DNA from 3 places in the Rossellomorea sp. NPDC077527 genome. Region 1 is predicted to be linked to each of the others. Evidence: riboswitches for the same ligand, from Rfam matches in the RefSeq annotation. Region 1 holds a riboswitch; each other region holds the start of a gene.
The links. A riboswitch is a leader RNA that binds a small molecule or an ion and turns the genes downstream of it on or off. The one in region 1 is predicted to bind lysine.
Positions count from the first base shown of each region.

Region 2: it holds a riboswitch for lysine, as region 1 does, so the genes downstream of both, lysA (diaminopimelate decarboxylase) here and ACIGG7_RS20265 (Na+/H+ antiporter NhaC family protein) in region 1, are expected to answer to the same signal.
Region 3: it holds a riboswitch for lysine, as region 1 does, so the genes downstream of both, ACIGG7_RS07420 (aspartate kinase) here and ACIGG7_RS20265 (Na+/H+ antiporter NhaC family protein) in region 1, are expected to answer to the same signal.

Region 1 covers NZ_JBITVL010000007.1:37,824-44,258, reverse strand. The annotation lists gene ACIGG7_RS20285 (bifunctional metallophosphatase/5'-nucleotidase) at 1-632, shown strand, start outside; gene ACIGG7_RS20280 (YunC family protein) at 689-991, shown strand; gene ACIGG7_RS20275 (HD-GYP domain-containing protein) at 1,418-2,530, shown strand; gene yunB (sporulation protein YunB) at 2,589-3,353, shown strand; lysine riboswitch at 3,434-3,616, shown strand; gene ACIGG7_RS20265 (Na+/H+ antiporter NhaC family protein) at 3,732-5,294, shown strand; gene ACIGG7_RS20260 (sodium-dependent transporter) at 5,574-6,435, shown strand, end outside.
Region 2 covers NZ_JBITVL010000001.1:766,976-773,410, forward strand. The annotation lists partial or broken gene ACIGG7_RS03980 (sigma-70 family RNA polymerase sigma factor) at 1-42, shown strand, start outside; gene ACIGG7_RS03985 (DUF4179 domain-containing protein) at 96-1,415, shown strand; lysine riboswitch at 1,823-1,999, shown strand; gene lysA (diaminopimelate decarboxylase) at 2,114-3,400, shown strand; gene ACIGG7_RS03995 (ABC transporter permease subunit) at 3,509-4,378, shown strand; gene ACIGG7_RS04000 (ABC transporter permease subunit) at 4,375-5,406, shown strand; gene ACIGG7_RS04005 (LysR family transcriptional regulator) at 5,533-6,369, opposite strand; gene ACIGG7_RS04010 (DMT family transporter) at 6,402-6,435, shown strand, end outside.
Region 3 covers NZ_JBITVL010000002.1:433,069-439,503, reverse strand. The annotation lists gene uvrC (excinuclease ABC subunit UvrC) at 1-1,178, shown strand, start outside; gene ACIGG7_RS07425 (hypothetical protein) at 1,179-1,334, shown strand; lysine riboswitch at 1,534-1,712, shown strand; gene ACIGG7_RS07420 (aspartate kinase) at 1,905-3,143, shown strand; gene ACIGG7_RS07415 (YslB family protein) at 3,208-3,588, opposite strand; gene ACIGG7_RS07410 (succinate dehydrogenase cytochrome b558 subunit) at 3,997-4,605, shown strand; gene sdhA (succinate dehydrogenase flavoprotein subunit) at 4,678-6,435, shown strand, end outside.

The sequences.
Region 1 (6,435 bases):
AAGTACTTGAAAAAAAGGCCGAATTATATGAGCAGCATGAACTTCCGGCTGTTAAAGGAGAGGTCGAGGAAATAGGTCAATGGATCAGCAAGGGGGAGGAATTATTGAAGCAGGATATAGCCCTGCTGAAAGCCTCTTTACCTGTTGACTGGTTTCAGCCATCTATTCTTCCTGATATGCTGTGTAATGCTCTTGTTGAGTGGTGTGGTGCTGATTGCGGCTTCCTGAATGCAGGTTTACTCATAGATGGTCTTCATGAAGGGGCGGTGACGAGGCAGGATTTGCATCGTATCCTCCCGCACCCCATCAATCCTTGCATGATCCGGATGAAAGGGGCGGAACTGAAAGAAATCATTAAACAGACGCTTAATGAGGACTGGCCACAACTGGAAGTGAAAGGTCTTGGATTCAGGGGGAAAGTGATGGGGAGGTTTACGTATTCGAATATTGATTTCAGAAACCATGAAATCTGGATTGGGAATTCTCCAATCGAACCTTCGAAACAATACAAACTTGCCCTTCCGGATATGTTCACTTTCGGACACTTTTTTCCTGACCTTCAAAGGCTTGAGAAGAAGTACTTTATGCCGGAGTTTTTACGGGATGTCTTGGAGTGGAAATTAAAACAGTAATCAGCCTCACCGTTTTCTCGCTCATGACATACATATGAGTGAAGGGGGCGATGAACATGATGCATGTATCTCCAATCACCATTGGGGGACATACCTTTACTGCGATTTCTGTTGAACTTCCGAAAACAAATCTCCTCGTTGTGACGAGTGAAAAAGGATATATCATGTGTGGGGCACTTGATGTCGCGCTGCTGAATGAGAAGTTAAAGGACAGGGGGATCATAGCGGGAAGAGCGGTCGGTGTAAAGACCATTGATCAGCTTCTCGATGCTCCTTTGGAGTCCATTACGTATGAAGCAGCAAACCTCGGTATCCATACAGGGATGGCAGGCAGGGATGCGCTGTTAAAGATGATATAAATAATGATGACGGCCAGGGCTCTTTATAGAGTATCTGGTCTTTGTTTTTGGGAGGCAGAGAGGATTCATGGGGCAAATAGGCTTTAAGGACTGGTTCCGCGATTTGTAAATCGTAGCCTTACTAACTCTACATGCCGTTAAAATAAGGAATTGCGTCGAAATCGGAAGGAATTGCGTCATTTTAAGATTTATTGCGTCAAAATCAAACGTCATTGCGTCATTATTTTTTTTATTGCGTCAAAATCAACCATAATCGCGTCATTTAACAAAAAAAGGAAAACTCATTTACTCCCAGCACCCCTCTTTCCATCTATATTCTTTCACGAATAATTAACGAAATACACCTTGCAAGATCAATTTTATCCTTTATAATGGAGATACTAGGAAATTTTGTCGAAAAATGAAAGAATTACATAGGAGAATTCTATGAGGCTTATATCAACTCGGGCTTTAAAACCCGGCATGGTTCTAGCTACAACGGTATATAATATGAGAGGTCAAGCGCTGATTCATGATAATGTTCCCATCACAGAACGCATGATTTACAGGCTGCAGGAGCTCAGTATTCAGTATGTCTACATTGAAGACTCCCTCTCCAGTGGAATCTATGTGAAGGGGACCGTTTCGAGTAAAGTGAGACAACAGGCGGTCAATAATATCGAGAGAGCCTTTAATCAATTGAGCGCAACGGGTGGCTCGCCAAGTGTACTCATGATTGAAGATAGTGCCAAACAACTAAAGCAGGTCATTGATGTCGTCTTGTCTGAAGTAAAGGCGAATCACGATCTCCTCACGATTTTGACGGATGTTTTTACGTACGACTCCTATATTTTTCATCATTCATTCAATGTAACGTTATATACGCTTTCGATCGGTCTCGAACTCAAGCTTTCACCGAAGCAGCTTGAGCAGCTCGGAGTGGGGGCGATTCTTCATGATATCGGTAAGATGCTGGTACCGGAAGAGATCCTCTTGAAGCCGGGGAAATTGACGGAAGACGAGTTCAGTGCAATCAAGAAGCACTCTGAGCACGGCTTTGACATCCTGAGGCAGCTTCATTCTGTGTCGTTGATCATTGCTCATTGTGCCTATCAGCATCACGAAAGGCTCGATGGATCAGGTTATCCACGCGGGATCAAGGGTGAAGATATTCATCCATTCGCCAAAATCATCGCTGTGGCGGATGTGTTTGACGCGATGACCTCCAATCGGGTATATAGGAAAGCGATGCTTCCTCATCAGGCTCTGGAAGTCTTGTATGCCGGATCAGGGTCCCTGTTCGATCCACAAGTGATCGAAGCTTTCCGATCTTCGGTGGCGATCTATCCAAATGGAATGATTGTAGAATTGAATGATGGCCGGAAAGGAATTGTCACGGATCAAAACAAAGGAGTGACGGACCGACCTGTGCTCAGGATCATCGAAGAAGATGGACAGGAGTTGCATTCCCCTTATCCTGTAGATTTAAGCAAAGCGTTAGACAAGGTGATAACAGGATTTGACCCGGATTATGAGCCTCAATCTCTTAAAGTTAAATAAATTTTTGCGTTAAACCCCTCTTACAGTGCATACAAATAGCTTGTAAGGGGGGATTTTTTTGTCTAAGTTTAAAACCTACAAACCCCGAAGAGGAGGTCCGCTGCCTTTTCGACATGTCATGATCATCACGTTTCTGTTCTTTATGATATCCACGGGATTCGGATTGTGGATCATCAATAAAGGGTTGAAGCCGACGCTTCTTGCTTATGCTGAGACACAAACGAGCAGGATTGGTACCCTGGTGATTAACAAAGCGATCAATAAGAAAATTGCCGATGTACTGGATATTTCGGATATAACGGAAGAAGTGAAGAACCAGGAAGGTGATATCGTTTCGTTTAAATACAATACGCAGACAATCAACAGGGTTCAGGCAGAAATTACGAATCTGGTCCAACAGAACCTGCAGGAGGCAGAGGCAGGTAATATTGAAAATTTGGAATTTCTCACCGAGGTGGAAATTGATGAAGGGAAGTCAAAGGCATCGAAGGGCATTACCTATTCCGTTCCTTTAGGGCAGGCGACAAACAACGTGCTACTCGGGAACCTGGGTCCAAAAATCCCGATCCGTTTTCATTCCATCGGTGATGTCCGTTCAGATGTGAAAACGACAGTGGAACAGTTTGGAATTAATAATGCCGTTGTGAAGGTATTTGTGGAGCTTGAAGTGAACGTCCAGATCATCATTCCATTTGCAACGAAAACGGAAACGATCAAGCAGGATATTCTCGTCGCGATGGGTACTGTACACCTGGATGTGCCGCAATTTTATAATAATGGTGGGGGAGGATCGGGACCATCCATAGAATTTCCCACAAATTAGCTATGAAAAAAAAGTTGTCAAAAGAATGATAGTTTGTTATATTGATAAAGAAAATTTTATAACACACCACATCATCAGTCCGATGGGGTAGAGGCGCAGGATTCAAAAGTAATCTGTTTGAGGATGACAACGAAGAAAACAGATGAAAGGGAATTTTTGCCGAAGTAAATATGCTTGTCGAAGGTATATTTGCTGGGGTTGTCTTGAATAAGGATAACACTGTCATTATAGGGAAATCTCTATAATGGGGAGCTACAGATCGTGATGGAGCACTTACGTTACTAACAAAGGTAATGATAGTTTCTCTATCGTTGCCTTTTTTTATTATCCTCTGTCATGCTACGATGGTTCCCCCCTATCAAATAGGAGGAGGACACTATGGAAAACACGATTTACTCTTTATTACCACCCCTTTTAGCCATCCTTATGGTTATACTCACGAGACGGGTTCTGCTTTCACTTGGAGTAGGAATTGTCGCGTCTGCCTTTTTGTTGGCGGATTTCTCATTACCCAAAACATTCAACTTTATCTGGGACGCCTTCAAAGGAATCTTTGTCGCAGATGGCGGTCTGAACACTTGGAATGTCTATATCATTTTCTTCTTACTCATTCTTGGTGTCATCACCGCTTTTGTAAATATCTCAGGCGGGAGCCGCGCATTCGGGGAATGGGCGATGAAACGTGTAAAGACGAGACAAGGTGCACAGCTTTTGGCTGCGGTATTAGGTATTATCATTTTTATTGATGACTATTTCAATGCCCTTGCTGTTGGACAGGTTTCGAGACCCATTACGGACCGACACAGAATCTCACGTGCGAAATTAGCGTATATCATTGATTCTACTTCCGCTCCGATTTGTGTAGTATCCCCGATTTCAAGCTGGGGAGCTTATATCATCGGAATCATCGGTTCGATCCTTACGGCACATAGTATTACGGAATATACGGCGTTTTCAGCATTCATTCAAATGATTCCGATGAACCTTTATGTATGGGCGGCGGTCCTACTTGTCGTCATGGTTGCTTATAAGGGACTTGATTTTGGCAAAATGAAAGAACATGAAGTTCGTGCCCTTGAAACGGGTGATTTATATGACCCGGGTAAAGAGATCCCAGGTGAATTGAAAAATGATCTTCCTGTCAGTTCAAAAGGCTCTGTCGGCGATTTAGTATGGCCGATCGTGGCACTTGTTGTTGGTACGGTTTCCATGATGCTTTGGACGGGTTACCAGGCAGTGGGTTCTTTCGATTTATTGCCTATCTTTGAAAATACAGATGTAACTAAATCGTTATTATACGGTGGGTTGTTCGGGCTTGTGATTGCCCTGATCTTCTTCCTTCGTCAAGTCAGCTTAAAAGGAATTGAAGCTGGTGCTGTCGGAACGGCTGTAGTGGAAGGGATTAAATCGATGCTGCCGGCTGTTTACATTTTGATCTTTGCATGGACGATCGTTACACTCATCGACCAACTCCAGACGGGTACGTACCTTGCCGGCCTGGTTGAACAATCAAGCTTGCCGATGCAGGCACTGCCGGTCATTTTATTCCTTGTTGCCGGGATCATGGCTTTCTCAACGGGCACATCCTGGGGATCATTTGGTATTCTACTTCCGATCGCCGGAGAAATTGCTGCCGCGACAGACGTAAGTATCTTACTTCCTGCCATGGCAGCGGTGCTGGCCGGATCAGTTCTAGGTGATCACTGCTCACCGATCTCCGATACAACGATCCTATCTTCAACTGGAGCGGGAAGTAATCATATCGATCACGTGATCACACAGCTTCCATATGCGGCTATTGGTGCAGTTGTAGCCGCCATCGGATATATTGTACTTGGATTCACCGGAAGCGCAATCCTGGGACTCGTGGTTGTCATCATTTTAATCTTGGCAATCGCCTTCCTGTTCGGTGAAAAAGCGAAACCTGCATCTGCAGAATAATGTAGGATGAACCAGAAGCTAATTTGGCTTCTGGTTTTTATTTGGATCCCACCTCTTACCTCCTGATTCTATCGCCACCCATTCACCAAAATCCGACAAAGTTCTTATAGTGAAATAGTACTGCCGTGATTTTGTGAAATTCTTATGAAATCACTAAAATAAAGCTTTGACAATTGTCCCGGAACTAGCTATACTGACTTTAGATTATAAATAATCTGAAAATATAAAAATTTCAAATACCTATCAAAGGGTAGTTGGAAAGAACTAGGGGGGAACAGCATGGAGAATCGTGCGCAGTTTGGTACACGAGCAGGATTTATTCTAGCTGCTGTCGGGTCAGCAATCGGATTGGGAAACATTTGGCGTTTTCCTGCAGTAGCGTATGAAAATGGTGGGGGAGCATTCTTTATTCCATATTTATTCGCTCTTCTTACAGCAGGTATTCCATTATTAGTACTTGAATTTACAATCGGTCATAAGTACCGTGGTTCGGCACCGTTATCTTACTTCCGTCTTAATAAGAAAACAGAATGGCTTGGCTGGTGGCAAGTATTAATTGCCTTCGTCATTTCCACCTATTATGCCGTCATTATCGCCTGGGCGATGTCGTACAGTGTATTTTCTTTCAACTTAGGTTGGGGAAAGGATACAGAGTCATTCCTGTTCAGTGATTATTTAAAACTATCAGTTGACGCAGGTCAGACAGGAAGTGTGGTTCCTGGGGTCTTCATCCCGCTTGTAATCGTATGGGCCGTTACACTGGGTATTCTTTTCAAAGGTGTAAAGAAAGGAATCGAAGTAGCGAATAAGATCTTTATTCCAGCACTTGTTATTTTATTCTTAATTATTGTTGTTCGCGCTTTAACGTTACCAGGAGCGATGGAAGGTCTTGATGCATTCTTCAAGCCAGACTTCAGCAAGATTGCTGATCCTGGTGTATGGGTGGCAGCATATGGACAGATTTTCTTCAGTTTATCCATTGCCTTCGCCATCATGATTACGTACTCAAGTTATCTTCCGAAGAAATCGGATATTACGAACAATGCGTTTATCACTGGTTTCAGTAACTCAGGGTTTGAATTATTGGCCGGTATCGGTGTATTTGCCGCTTTAGGTTTCATGGCGCAATCTCAAGGTGTTG
Region 2 (6,435 bases), on a different contig from region 1:
AGGAGTGAATCGGTATGGACAGAAAATGGTTTGAAGAAGAAATGGAAAAGATCGAGGTACCAAAAGAAGAGGTTTTTCAATCGATTTCAGCAGGAATGCACAAAGGTAGGAAACAAAAGGCCAAAAGAAAAACAATTAAGGTAAGTGCTGCCTTCACCGCCGCTGCTGCCTCCATGGTTCTCGCCTCAGGGTTTCTCTTTGCCCCTGTGAATAATGCATTGGCCAAGCTTCCGGTACTTGGAGTAATATATGAAAAAGTCGGTTCATCTGTGGGTAAAGAACTCTATACGAGTGATAAAGTCACCGAGGTCAACCAGGCCGCCACGTCCAATGGTGTAGATATCACGATCACAAGCACGTATTACGATGGTAATGTTATCGGGGTCACGTTCAAGGCGAAAGGTGATGATTTATCTATCGAACATATGGACGAAGGAAACCGTCCGGTGAGCGGTTACCGCTATCACCTCTTCGATGGAACGGAAGAGAATCAATGGGGAACAGGTGGATCTGGTCTAGAAAAAGACGGAGATGAATTCATAGGTTCCATCGAATTTTATCGGGATGGCCAAGACCTTCCGGAAGATTTCACACTTCCCTTAACGTTCACCCATATGGCGGATGTAAACGGCACATGGTCCTTTGATGTACCCGTGAAAAGGATTCCTTCTGAAACGATCCTAACAAGTGCAAGGACACAATCACCTGATGGAGAATATGAATTACAAATAACCTCCATCACGAAAGGAAAAGCGACGACGACACTAGAGTATACGTATACGGTCGACTCCTGGAAGGATACGGTTGAACTGGATGTTAAAGATGACCTGGGGAACACTCTACCAAAGTTCCATGCAGAGGTGCTGGAAACGAAAGAGATCGATGGAAAAATACAAAAGACGGTTCGGGAGCTATTCCCTGGTAAACTCAGCGATAAGGCACGTTCGCTGAAAATCGAGGCAGACATGCAGCAGGTGGACGAAGATGCCATTACTTCATTGAACACCACGCGACCATTCGAAATGAAAAGTCCTCGTTTCGGATACGGGATCACAGTACAAAATATCCAAAGCGAAAAAGGAAAGATGACAGTGGATTTTATCATTGATGACCTCCAAAAAGGTCAATTCCGAGATGACATTTTAGAGAATTTCGCTGAATTCGTTCAGCTGATTCCATCGAAGGAAATAAAGCATAATGACAAGAATGAGCTTGATTATAATAACATGCTGGAGTACATGATCCGAAGTGCTGAAACGAAATCTGTGAATCAAGATACGTTCCATTTTCAGTCCACTTTCGAATTACCCCGGGGTGCAAGACTTAAAGACTACTCTCTCATCGCCCCATTCGAGAATTTAAGTCGAAATGATAAACCGATTGAAATGAAGCCCTTAAAAATTGAATTGAAGTAAACAGAGAGGCTGGGACAAAAAGGTCTCAGCTATAGAAAAATCAAAACGAGTTTTTTGATGAAAATATAAATCGTTCGAATTATTAATTTTTAGCGCTAAAGCTTAACCCATGTATATTGTAGGTTCTAGCTGTTGATTGGAGTGCAAGACGAAGACTCCTGCGGGAAAAGCGGAATAGGTGAGACCCCGCAGGAGCGGCAGTGACGAGGAGGCTGGCCTTCCGCCCGAGGAAAGCGAAGTCTTGCACGGAAATCAACAGCGGTGTAACAGGTGTTCTGAAAATATATAAGCATTGTTGGAATTTAGAGTGTATGGATTTAGTTATGTCCCAGCTTCTTCTGCTAAAACCAATTGACAACCATTTCAAGAGAATGGTATAGTTATGCCAATCAAATAAACAGTCACTCTCTGATAATAGAGGCGCGAGTATGAAGAGTACCTTCTTTGAGAATAATGGATTCTGGGATAAGTAGGGAAAGGCAGATCGCCGAAGCAGAAAATAGCCAATTCTATTTTTTGTTGGGCCAGCATTGAAGAAATGTTGGACTGTCACAATGCAAAGGTTGTGGAGCACTATTGAAGAGATGTTAATACAGAGTCTTCATCATGTTTCCGTTAACTTTGATGAATAACCGTATGAGCATCTGCTTCATACGGTTTTTTTGTGTTTCTTTAGAGAGTCAAAAGGAGTTAAGGAAATGAGTACAGTTGATGTAAATGTTCAAGGTGATTTAACCATTGGTGGAATGGGTACAGGTGAGTTGGTCGAAACATACGGCACGCCGTTGATGGTATATGATGAAGGCATGATCCGTGGGAATGCAAAATTGTTTCGGGATGCATTCACTGAAAGTGGTCTTAAATTTCAGGTGGCGTATGCGAGTAAAGCGTTTCTTTGCAAAGAGATGGTACGACTTGCAGCCCAGGAAAATCTCTCCCTTGACGTCGTGTCCGGGGGAGAATTATATACGGCCCTAGAGGCGGGGTTCCCGGCGGAGCGTATCCATTTTCATGGGAACAACAAATCCGAAGAAGAACTGCTTATGGCTCTTGAAGCTGAAATCGGCTGCTTTGTTGTCGACAGTTTCCTTGAGCTTGAATTGCTTCACGACCTGGCCAGGGAGCGTGAGCAGCAGGTTCAGATTCTGATCAGAGTCACACCGGGAGTGGAAGCCCATACTCATGAATACATCACGACAGGACAGGAAGATTCGAAATTCGGATTCAGCATTTCGAACGGACAGGCAAGTACGGCGATTCAACTCGCGATCCGGAAGCCTTACTTCAACTTGCTTGGCCTTCACTCTCATATCGGTTCCCAGATATTCGAGCAGGAAGGGTTCGATCAGGCGATTATGGTGCTCGCAGATTTCATGCAGCGGATCCGGATCGAGTTCGATGTGAAGATGCCGGTCCTGAATATTGGAGGAGGCTTTGGGGTCCGCTATACCGAAGAAGACCGTCCACTGCCGATTCCGACGTATGTAAAGGGCATTACGGATAGTGTGAAAACCTATTTTGCCAAAAATGAATATCCACTCCCGGAAGTATGGGTGGAGCCGGGCCGAAGCATGGTGGCGGAAGCAGGTACGACGTTGTACAAAGTGGGCTCCAAGAAAATCATTCCGGACGTGCGCACATATGTGGCAATCGATGGAGGGATGACGGACAATATTCGTCCGGCTCTGTATCAGGCTAAGTATCATGCGGTTCTTGCCAACCGCCCTAATGAGGAATGTACGGAGCTTGTGAGCATAGCGGGGAAATGCTGCGAGTCCGGGGACATGCTGATCTGGGACCTGATGCTGCCTCCGACGAATTACGGTGATATCCTGGCTGTTTTCAGTACGGGTGCTTATGGGTATTCGATGGCGAGTAATTACAACCGAATCCCACGTCCGGCTGTCGTGTTTGTGAAGGATGGGGAATCCCGGGTTGTGATTGAGCGGGAAACATATGCGGATCTTGTACGAAATGATCGATAGGATAGGAAAGGTGGAACCCGAGGGGTTCCACCTTTTTTATATGGGATTTTTTGGTTTATTATGGTAATCTATAAAAAACATGTCTCTATCTTTTCGGAGGATCTATCAATGTATCTCAAATCGATTGGTTCCATGGTTTTAAAGTTTGTATTCGTTCTGTTTGGCATCATTCTCTTAACAGGCCTCATCGGTTTGTTCAATGAAGGAGTGAATCTCAGCTTAAAACAATATCTAACCAACCTTAAAGATATTTCAAGCTCGCTTCTTCATTCAAATGCGATGACCATTACGAATGAAGCAAATAACTCATACCCAATGTTCCCTTCCTTCTGGGAGCCTTATTTTTATTCTGTTTCCATTTTTATCTCTGCCTTTCTCTTATCTGTTTTCATGGGCATCCTCCTTGCGTACCTCACACATTTACTGCCCACTGGTTGGTCGAAGTTTATCATTAGGGTCACCAACCTCTTGGAGTCCACACCCGATATCTTCATTTTGATCGTCATTCAATACAGCGTCATTTTTTTCCTGAAAGAAACGGGAGTTCTATTGTTTCCCATCGTCGGATCACAGGAGAAGGTGTATCTGATACCGATTCTGACACTGTCCATCTTACCGACGATTATGTTGTTCAGAATTACCTATCTACTCGTGAACGATGAATATGGAAAATCCTATGTCGATCTGATCAAAAGTAGGGGAATGTCCAAGCATTTTATTTTCTTTATCCATATCCTGAGGAATATCACGTTTAGCTTATTGAATCACTCCAAATCGATCATTCTGTTTCTCTTATCATCATTAATTGTGTTTGAGAGATTGTTTAATATTTATGGCATCACTCATTTTATCCTGTCTTTCTCGCAAATGGATGTGATTTGTTTCAGTTTGATCATGTTTTATCTGCCTGTATTCGTGTTGCTCATCCTGATCCGGGTCATCATTGATAAAAAAACGGGACAGAGGGTGGTGATATGATGCTGAAGCAATTGATGAAAAACCCGGCATTTTTAACAGGCTTTCTTTTTCTGTTTGGGATGTTTGCTGCAAGTCTTGTTTATTACGCAGGATGGGGGAATGAGGTACCGAAGCTGGACCTTTTGAAAAATGAAGAGGGGGATTTCATGAGCCCTCCATACTCCCCGTCAGAGTATCCACCACTTGGGACGGATAATTTCAATCGGAATGTCCTTCTTCTTATCATCGTCGGTGCGAAATATACCATTGGGGCAGCTCTTGTCATCATGTTATTCAGGGTACTGCCTTCGGTTATTCTTGGACTGGTGGTTCATTTCTATTTCAAACCGTTTAGGAGAATCATCGACCATATCGTGGATGCGGCCAATTATTTTCCTCCTACTTTACTATCGTTCTTGCTATTGAACTGGATGATGTTGGAGGGAGAGTTGTTGAATCCTGTAGATTTTCCCTATGATTTTTCGGACAAGGTGTTGTTTTACCTGGTCATTCTCATTATCATCTCGATTCCGAGCCTGACCCTTTTATTTTCGAATGAATATGACAAGATCATGAAAGAGGAATTCATCGACAGCTCCAAAGTGTTGGGGGCTACGATGCGCCATTACATTATGAATCATATCCGGCCCTTTATCCTGCCACAGATCCTTCTTGTGTCGATCCGTGAATTTATGATTATCATGCTGTTGATTGCGCATCTTGGGGTATTGAAGATTTTTATCGGTGGTGCATACCGAGATACCGACATATTTAATAACCAGGTATTTGTATCACTTTCATATGAGTGGTCGGGTCTCCTTGGCGGATGGTGGCAATTTCTGTGGACCACCTATCCGTGGATTTCGTTCATCCCTGTTGTGTTCTTTTCACTGACGATCCTGTCGGCAAAGCTGATGCTGATTGGGGCGACGCATGTGATGGAGACGCATGTGATGGAAACGTTGGGGCATGAAAAACAGGATGTTTATGAAGAAAAGATCAATTCCTTTGAAGGAAAGGACACATTTGATTTTGTTCATAAAGCTTGATTGTATATATAATATCAAAGCTGCTCCGGAGTTAGTTCCGGGGCAGCTTTTTGGTCATGGTATAACTTTTGGTTATATATTCATTACTTTAATGTCATAGGCAGGAGAAGAATCGACCTTTACAGTTTACATATGAAAGCCTTGCTTCAAGACCTCAAGCGTGCGTTGATCCAGGGTAAATAAATACATTTCCCTTTTCAAGGGGGTGCCTTGTAGTGGGATGAACACGACTCCTTTGTAATCCATCTTCTTGACCATGATGGATGGGAGATAGGATACCCCTTGGTTCTGTGCTACGTAACCGATGAGAGCATGATAGGGAAGCTCTTTAATATCAGAAGAAATGATACCATGTTGGGTCATTAATGTCTTAATTTTTTTACTGAGCGGTGTAGAGGCAGCCGGCAGTAATTGTGTGTACGGAAAACAGTCCTGAATCTTAAGTGTTTCACATGCTGCAAGCGGGTGGGTGACAGGGACCGCAGCATAGAATTCATCACTGAATAAGTGGGAGCTGTAACATCCCTTTTGATGAGGATGGTCCTGAATGATGGCCGCATCAATGTCTCCACTCTCTAATAATGGAAGAAGGTCGATTGTGTCATCCCGGATCACCGTCAATTGGATTTGAAAGGTATCAATTTTTTCTATGTAGTCCGGAAAAAAATAAGAAGCAAGCAAGGGATCACTTCCCATGCGGATTACGTTGTCCATGGTGTGTTTCTCGATAATCCGGCTCAGTTGACCGAGGATTGGATCCAGATCTCGATAGAGTTCCTTGCCTTTTTGGGTTAATGTCATTCCGCTTGACGAACGGATGAAGAGGGAAAAGCCGAGCGTATCTTCGAGCTTCTTAATTTGTTTGCTTAAGGCAGGTTGGGACACGAATAGGGAGTGAGCGGCCTTTGAAAGGCTCTTCTCCCTGGCAACCGTCATAAAATATTCGAATCGTTGCAGGTTCATGGTCATCACGTCCATTTCAAGGAGGTTTATGTATGCTGAAATATTATACATTCCTAAGTTTATCAA
Region 3 (6,435 bases), on a different contig from region 1:
TCAAGAATCAGCTAACGGTGAAAATGAACGAAGCAGCAGAGAACTTGGAATTCGAAAGGGCGAAGGAGTTCCGGGATCAGATCCTGCACATTGAAGCAACGATGGAAAAGCAAAAAATGACGATGACGGATTTCACAGATCGTGATGTGTTCGGATATTCCGTCGATAAAGGCTGGATGTGTGTACAGGTATTCTTTGTGCGTCAAGGAAAGCTTATAGAGAGGGATGTTTCCCTATTCCCCCTATATAATGAACCAGAGGACGAGTTCCTGACGTTCCTAGGTCAGTTCTACTCAAAGTCCAATCATTTTAAGCCGAAGGAAATCTTCCTGCCTGAGGAAATCGATATCGATCTCGCTGAAAAGCTTCTTGAGGTGAAGATGACCCAGCCGAAACGCGGGAAGAAGAAAGATCTCGTAAAGCTTGCCGAGAAAAATGCCAAGCAGGCGCTCGGGGAAAAGTTCGCCCTTATTGAAAGAGATGAAGAAAGGACGATCAAAGCGATCGAACGTCTCGGGGAACACATGGGCATTTATACCCCATTCCGGATCGAAGCGTTTGACAACTCCAATATTCAAGGATCAGATCCTGTATCGGCCATGATCGTATTCGTGGACGGCAAACCTGCGAAGAAAGAATATCGCAAGTATAAGATTAAAACGGTAAAAGGCCCCGATGATTATGATTCCATGAGGGAAGTTGTGCGCAGAAGGTATACAAGGGTGTTGAAAGACGGACTTCCTTTACCGGACCTCATTATCATCGATGGTGGGAAAGGGCAGATCGAAGCTGCGAGAGATGTCATCGAGAATGAACTGGGCCTCGATATCCCAATCGGGGGACTTGCGAAAGATGATAAGCATCAGACGTCTGACTTGCTTTACGGGAACCCGTTACAAATCGTTCCACTAGAGAAACGAAGCCAGGAATTTTACCTCCTTCAACGGATCCAGGACGAAGTCCACCGCTTTGCCATCACCTTCCACCGCCAGCTGAGAGGGAAAAGCGCCTTCCAATCCACCCTTGACGAAATCGACGGCATCGGACCGAAAAGGAAAAAACAACTTCTCAAGCACTTCGGTTCAATGAAAAAGATGAAGGATGCGACAGCGGAAGAATTCATGGAAATTGGAATACCCGAAGCCGTCGCGAAGGTATTGGTGGAGAAGTTGAAGTAAGTGTTGCTTGAAAGTCATATTCTTTTACTTCAAACAGAAAGATTGTTCGGTTTATTTATTTCTTCAGCAGACACTAGTGAACAAGCAGAGTTGATTGGAGCGGAAGGTGCTCGACTCCTGCGGGAAATCCCGAAAAGCGGGGCTGGACAAGTATAGAACTCCCACTACAATAGCCCGAGAAGGCTCACCGCCAGCCCCGCGGAAAGCGAGCACCAAGAGCGCAAATCAACCACTACTTGCTCATTAGAAACGGCTTACCAACCAATAAAAAGGAAATATTGAATCAATTAATCATTGAATCAATATTTCCTCTGTGCTATAATTAACGAAAATTTATAACATTATCACTTTTAAAAGTGGTGATAGAGGTGCGAACTTCAAGAGTACAGGCAAAGAGGAGAATGAGCTCCATTGAGATGTCTGGAAAGGGGAGAATCGCCGAAGTGGCTATAGTCTCATGCTGTATCCGCTGGTTCTACGTTTAAGAAATGTAGGATTGTCAAGATGATTCAATCTTGGAGAGCTATCTCACAATGCCGATGAACCTATTTGTATGTTCTGCTGTATGTTCATAAAGCAATGAGATATTATTCTCATTGCTTTTTTTATTATCAGCGCAGGGTTTGGTCAAACAAATCCTGTTCTATGAACGTTTAGGATGATTGTGATTGTACTCTTCATCATCAAAAAGAGTAGCGAGTATGCGCTCAGAAAGAGGGAGAAGTCGTGAGTATTATTGTTCAAAAATTCGGAGGAACATCTGTAGGATCTGTGGAAAGAATTCAAAATGTTGCGTCAAGGATCATTGAAGAGAAAGAAAGGGGAAACGATGTGGTCGTCGTCGTTTCTGCCATGGGGAAAACGACGGATACACTCGTCGGACTGGCGAGGGAAATTACGTCACAGCCGAGTAAAAGGGAAATGGATATGCTGCTTTCAACCGGAGAGCAGGTGACCATATCCCTCCTGACGATGGCCCTCATCCAATCCGGGCATGATGCCATTTCATTCACCGGCTGGCAGGCAGGTATTGAGACGGAATCTGTTCATAGCAATGCGCGGATTACCAATATTCATACCGAAAAAATGTCGACTCACCTTCAGGAAGGCAGGGTGGTTATCGTAGCTGGATTCCAGGGGATGACTGAGGCAGGAGAGATCACCACACTTGGAAGAGGCGGATCCGATACTACTGCCGTAGCCATAGCGGCCGCCCTCAAGGCTGAACGCTGTGACATTTATACAGATGTGGACGGAGTATACACGACAGATCCACGATATATTCAAGGGGCAAGAAAGTTACCGTCCATTTCCTATGATGAAATGCTTGAACTTGCGAACCTTGGGGCGGGGGTCCTGCATCCAAGAGCAGTGGAGTTTGCCAAGAATTATCAGATACCGTTAGAAGTCAGATCCAGCATTGAAAGAGTGGAAGGAACGTATATTGAGGAGGAAGCAAGCATGGAACAGAACTTAATTGTGAGAGGCGTAGCCTTTGAAAATGAAATTACGCGTGTTACTGTATTTGGACTACAAAACGCTTTAACAGGACTTTCATCCGTATTCACCACGTTAGCAAAAAATCATTTAAATGTAGACATCATCATTCAGACCCAGACGGATCAAAATACAACGAATCTTTCCTTCTCCATCAAAGAGCAGGATCTTGAGGAAACCCTTGCTGTGCTGGAGCAAAATAAAGAGCAGTTGGATTTCACACATATCGAGCATGAAAGCGGGCTGGCGAAAGTATCGATCGTCGGTTCAGGAATGATTTCCAATCCTGGTGTTGCTGCGGAAATGTTTGAAGTACTGGCTCAGCATGACATTGTCGTGAAGATGGTCAGTACCTCTGAGATTAAGGTGTCTACGGTCGTAGACGGGGAAAATATGCAAAAGGCAGCCGGTGTCTTACATACTGCCTTCAATCTTGATGCAGTGAAAATGGAAGAAATCACGCTGTAAAATTATCATAAAAAAGGGTTGCCCTGGACATACAGAGCAACCCTTTATTAGAGATTGAACAGGCCTATTCAATTCGGTCTTTATCGTCCCATCTCACAACCACTTTCACTGATTTGTTTCGTTTATGTAATTCATCAGCAGCTTCTGCCACGCATTTTCTTTGAAGCTGAATTTGTTCGGCAATAAAGCCTGTTTCCAATTTGAAGTTTACATCTGTTTTCATAGACAGACGCCGTTCGATCACTGGTCCGTTTAACTCAAAGGTCATTTCGTTCTTTTTCTGTTCCAGAAGTGTAAGGACACCCCAGCCGGCCTCATTGAAAAAAGAGGATACTTCCTCCGTTGACTGCAGTGGGAATTTCCGGGAGAGTTGTTTTCCACCCCAGTAAAGAATGTCGGGCGTATGTTTCCCTAATATTTCTGGAATCAATATGTCGCGCAGCATTTCATATCCGAAGATTGGAACGGACGGTTCATGCACTTCTTCTTTTTTCTGTTCCAAGTAAATCCCCTCTTTCTATAAAACTATTATATACGTGAAAAGGGGAATTATCATCCCATATGTCGAAAAAAGAACCTTGGGATATTTTGGTGATATAATATTTATTGTCCGTTTATTAGAATTTTCGGACTTTTAATTGGACGAAACCTCGTCTTTTCTGTTATCAATATATTAAAAATATTTTTGCGGTATTGTCGAATTTATGTATACGTTTTCTTGACGCTTCCACTCCTTGGGAGTAAAATGAACATGTCACATTATTGTTACAATATAAAATATGTATCGTCGTCTAATAGGTAATGAATGGCATTAGAAAACGAATTCATATTTTATCATTAAGGGGGGTAAATCATGGCTGGAAATCGAGAATTTAATTATCGCAGGCTTCATTCATTGCTAGGTGTTATTCCAGTTGGATTATTTTTAACACAACATTTAGTCGTGAACCATTTTGCCACTGGTGGGGAAGAATCATTCAACCAAGCGGCACACTTTATGGAAAGTCTTCCTTTCCGTTATTTCCTTGAAATCTTTATCATCTTCCTTCCATTGTATTTCCATGCAATTTACGGAATTTACATTGCATTCACTTCAAAGAATAATGCAAGTAGGTTTGGATATTTCCGTAACTGGATGTTTTTACTTCAACGTGTATCTGGAGTGATCACATTCATTTTCGTAACATGGCATATCTGGGAAACAAGAGTCGCGGCAGCTTTTGGAGCTGAAGTGAACTTTCAAATGATGGAAAACATTTTATCTAATCCATTGATGCTAGGATTTTATGTGCTGGGTGTTCTTTCAACGATTTTCCACTTTGCAAATGGATTATGGTCATTCTGCGTTAGCTGGGGACTTACAGTTACACCACGTTCTCAATTAATTGCTACATATGTTACGATCGGGATTTTTGTTGCGTTATCGATTGTCGGTATGCGTGCAATCTTTGCCTTCGTATAAGCAGAAACGATATACGAGTCTGATAGATTAAGTAAGTGCTCTGAAGTATGGTAGGAAAAGGAGTGAGTCACGATGAGTAAAGGCAAAATCATCGTTGTCGGTGGCGGTTTAGCCGGCCTGATGGCCACAATTAAAGCAGCAGAAAAAGGAACGCAAGTGGATTTATTCTCACTGGTACCCGTTAAGCGTTCCCACTCTGTATGTGCACAAGGTGGTATTAACGGAGCCGTTAATACAAAGGGAGAAGGAGACTCTCCTTGGGAACATTTTGATGATACGGTATACGGTGGGGATTTCTTAGCGAATCAACCGCCTGTTAAGGCAATGACTGAAGCAGCACCAGGGATTATTCATTTACTCGACCGTATGGGAGTTATGTTTAATCGTACACCTGAAGGATTGCTGGATTTCCGTCGTTTCGGTGGAACACAGCACCATAGAACCGCTTTCGCAGGTGCTACGACTGGTCAGCAATTATTATACGCCTTGGACGAGCAGGTACGCCGTCATGAAGTAGCAGGTTTAGTAAGCAAGTTTGAAGGCTGGGAATTCCTTGGAGTCGTCATCGATGACGAAGGAGTCGCACGTGGGATTGTTGCTCAAAACCTTCAAACGATGGAAATCAAATCCTTCGCAGCGGATGCCGTTATTATGGCGTCTGGTGGACCGGGAATTATTTTCGGAAAGTCTACAAACTCTGTCATCAATACAGGTTCAGCTGCTTCGATCGTTTATCAGCAAGGTGCTTATTATGCAAATGGTGAGTTCATTCAAATTCACCCGACAGCCATTCCTGGGGACGATAAGCTTCGCCTCATGAGTGAATCGGCACGTGGAGAAGGTGGACGTGTCTGGACGTATAAAGATGGTAAGCCTTGGTACTTCCTTGAAGAGAAGTATCCTGCATACGGAAACCTTGTTCCCCGTGATATCGCAACACGTGAAATCTTTGATGTGTGCGTAAACCAGAAGCTTGGTATCAACGGTGAAAACATGGTGTACCTGGATCTATCTCATAAAGATTCAAAAGAGCTTGATATCAAGCTTGGTGGAATCATCGAAATTTATGAGAAGTTCATGGGTGATGATCCACGTAAAGTACCAATGAAAATCTTCCCTGCGGTTCACTATTCAATGGGTGGTCTATGGGTCGACTATGATCAAATGACCAATATACCTGGTTTATTCGCAGCTGGTGAGTGTGATTATTCTCAGCACGGTGGAAACCGATTGGGAGCGAACTCATTACTATCTGCTATCTACGGTGGTATGGTTGCCGGACCTAATGCCATTAAATATATTGAGGGTCTTGAGAAAACGGTTGAATCCGTTCCTTCATCCGTATTCGACCGCTATGTAAAACAGGAAGAAGAAAAATGGAACAACATCATGTCCCTGAATGGCACGGAAAATGCGTATGTCATTCATAAAGAGCTTGGTGAATGGATGACGGATAATGTTACGGTTGTACGCCATAACGACAAGCTGAAACAAACGGATGAGAAGATTCAGGAACTGATGGAACGTTACCAAAATATCAATATCAATGATACGGCTAAATGGAGCAACCAAGGAGCGACGTTCACACGTCAATTGTGGAACATGCTGCAGCTTGCCCGTGTTATTACAATCGGTGCATTAAACCGTAATGAGAGCCGTGGAGCTCATTACAAGCCTGACTTCCCTGAACGTAATGATGAAGAATTCCTAAAAACGACGATGGCTAAGTACAATGCTTCAACGAATTCACCGGAATTCCATTACGAGGAAGTGGACACTTCACTAATCGCACCGCGTAAGCGTGACTATTCTAAGAGCAAAGGGGGAAAT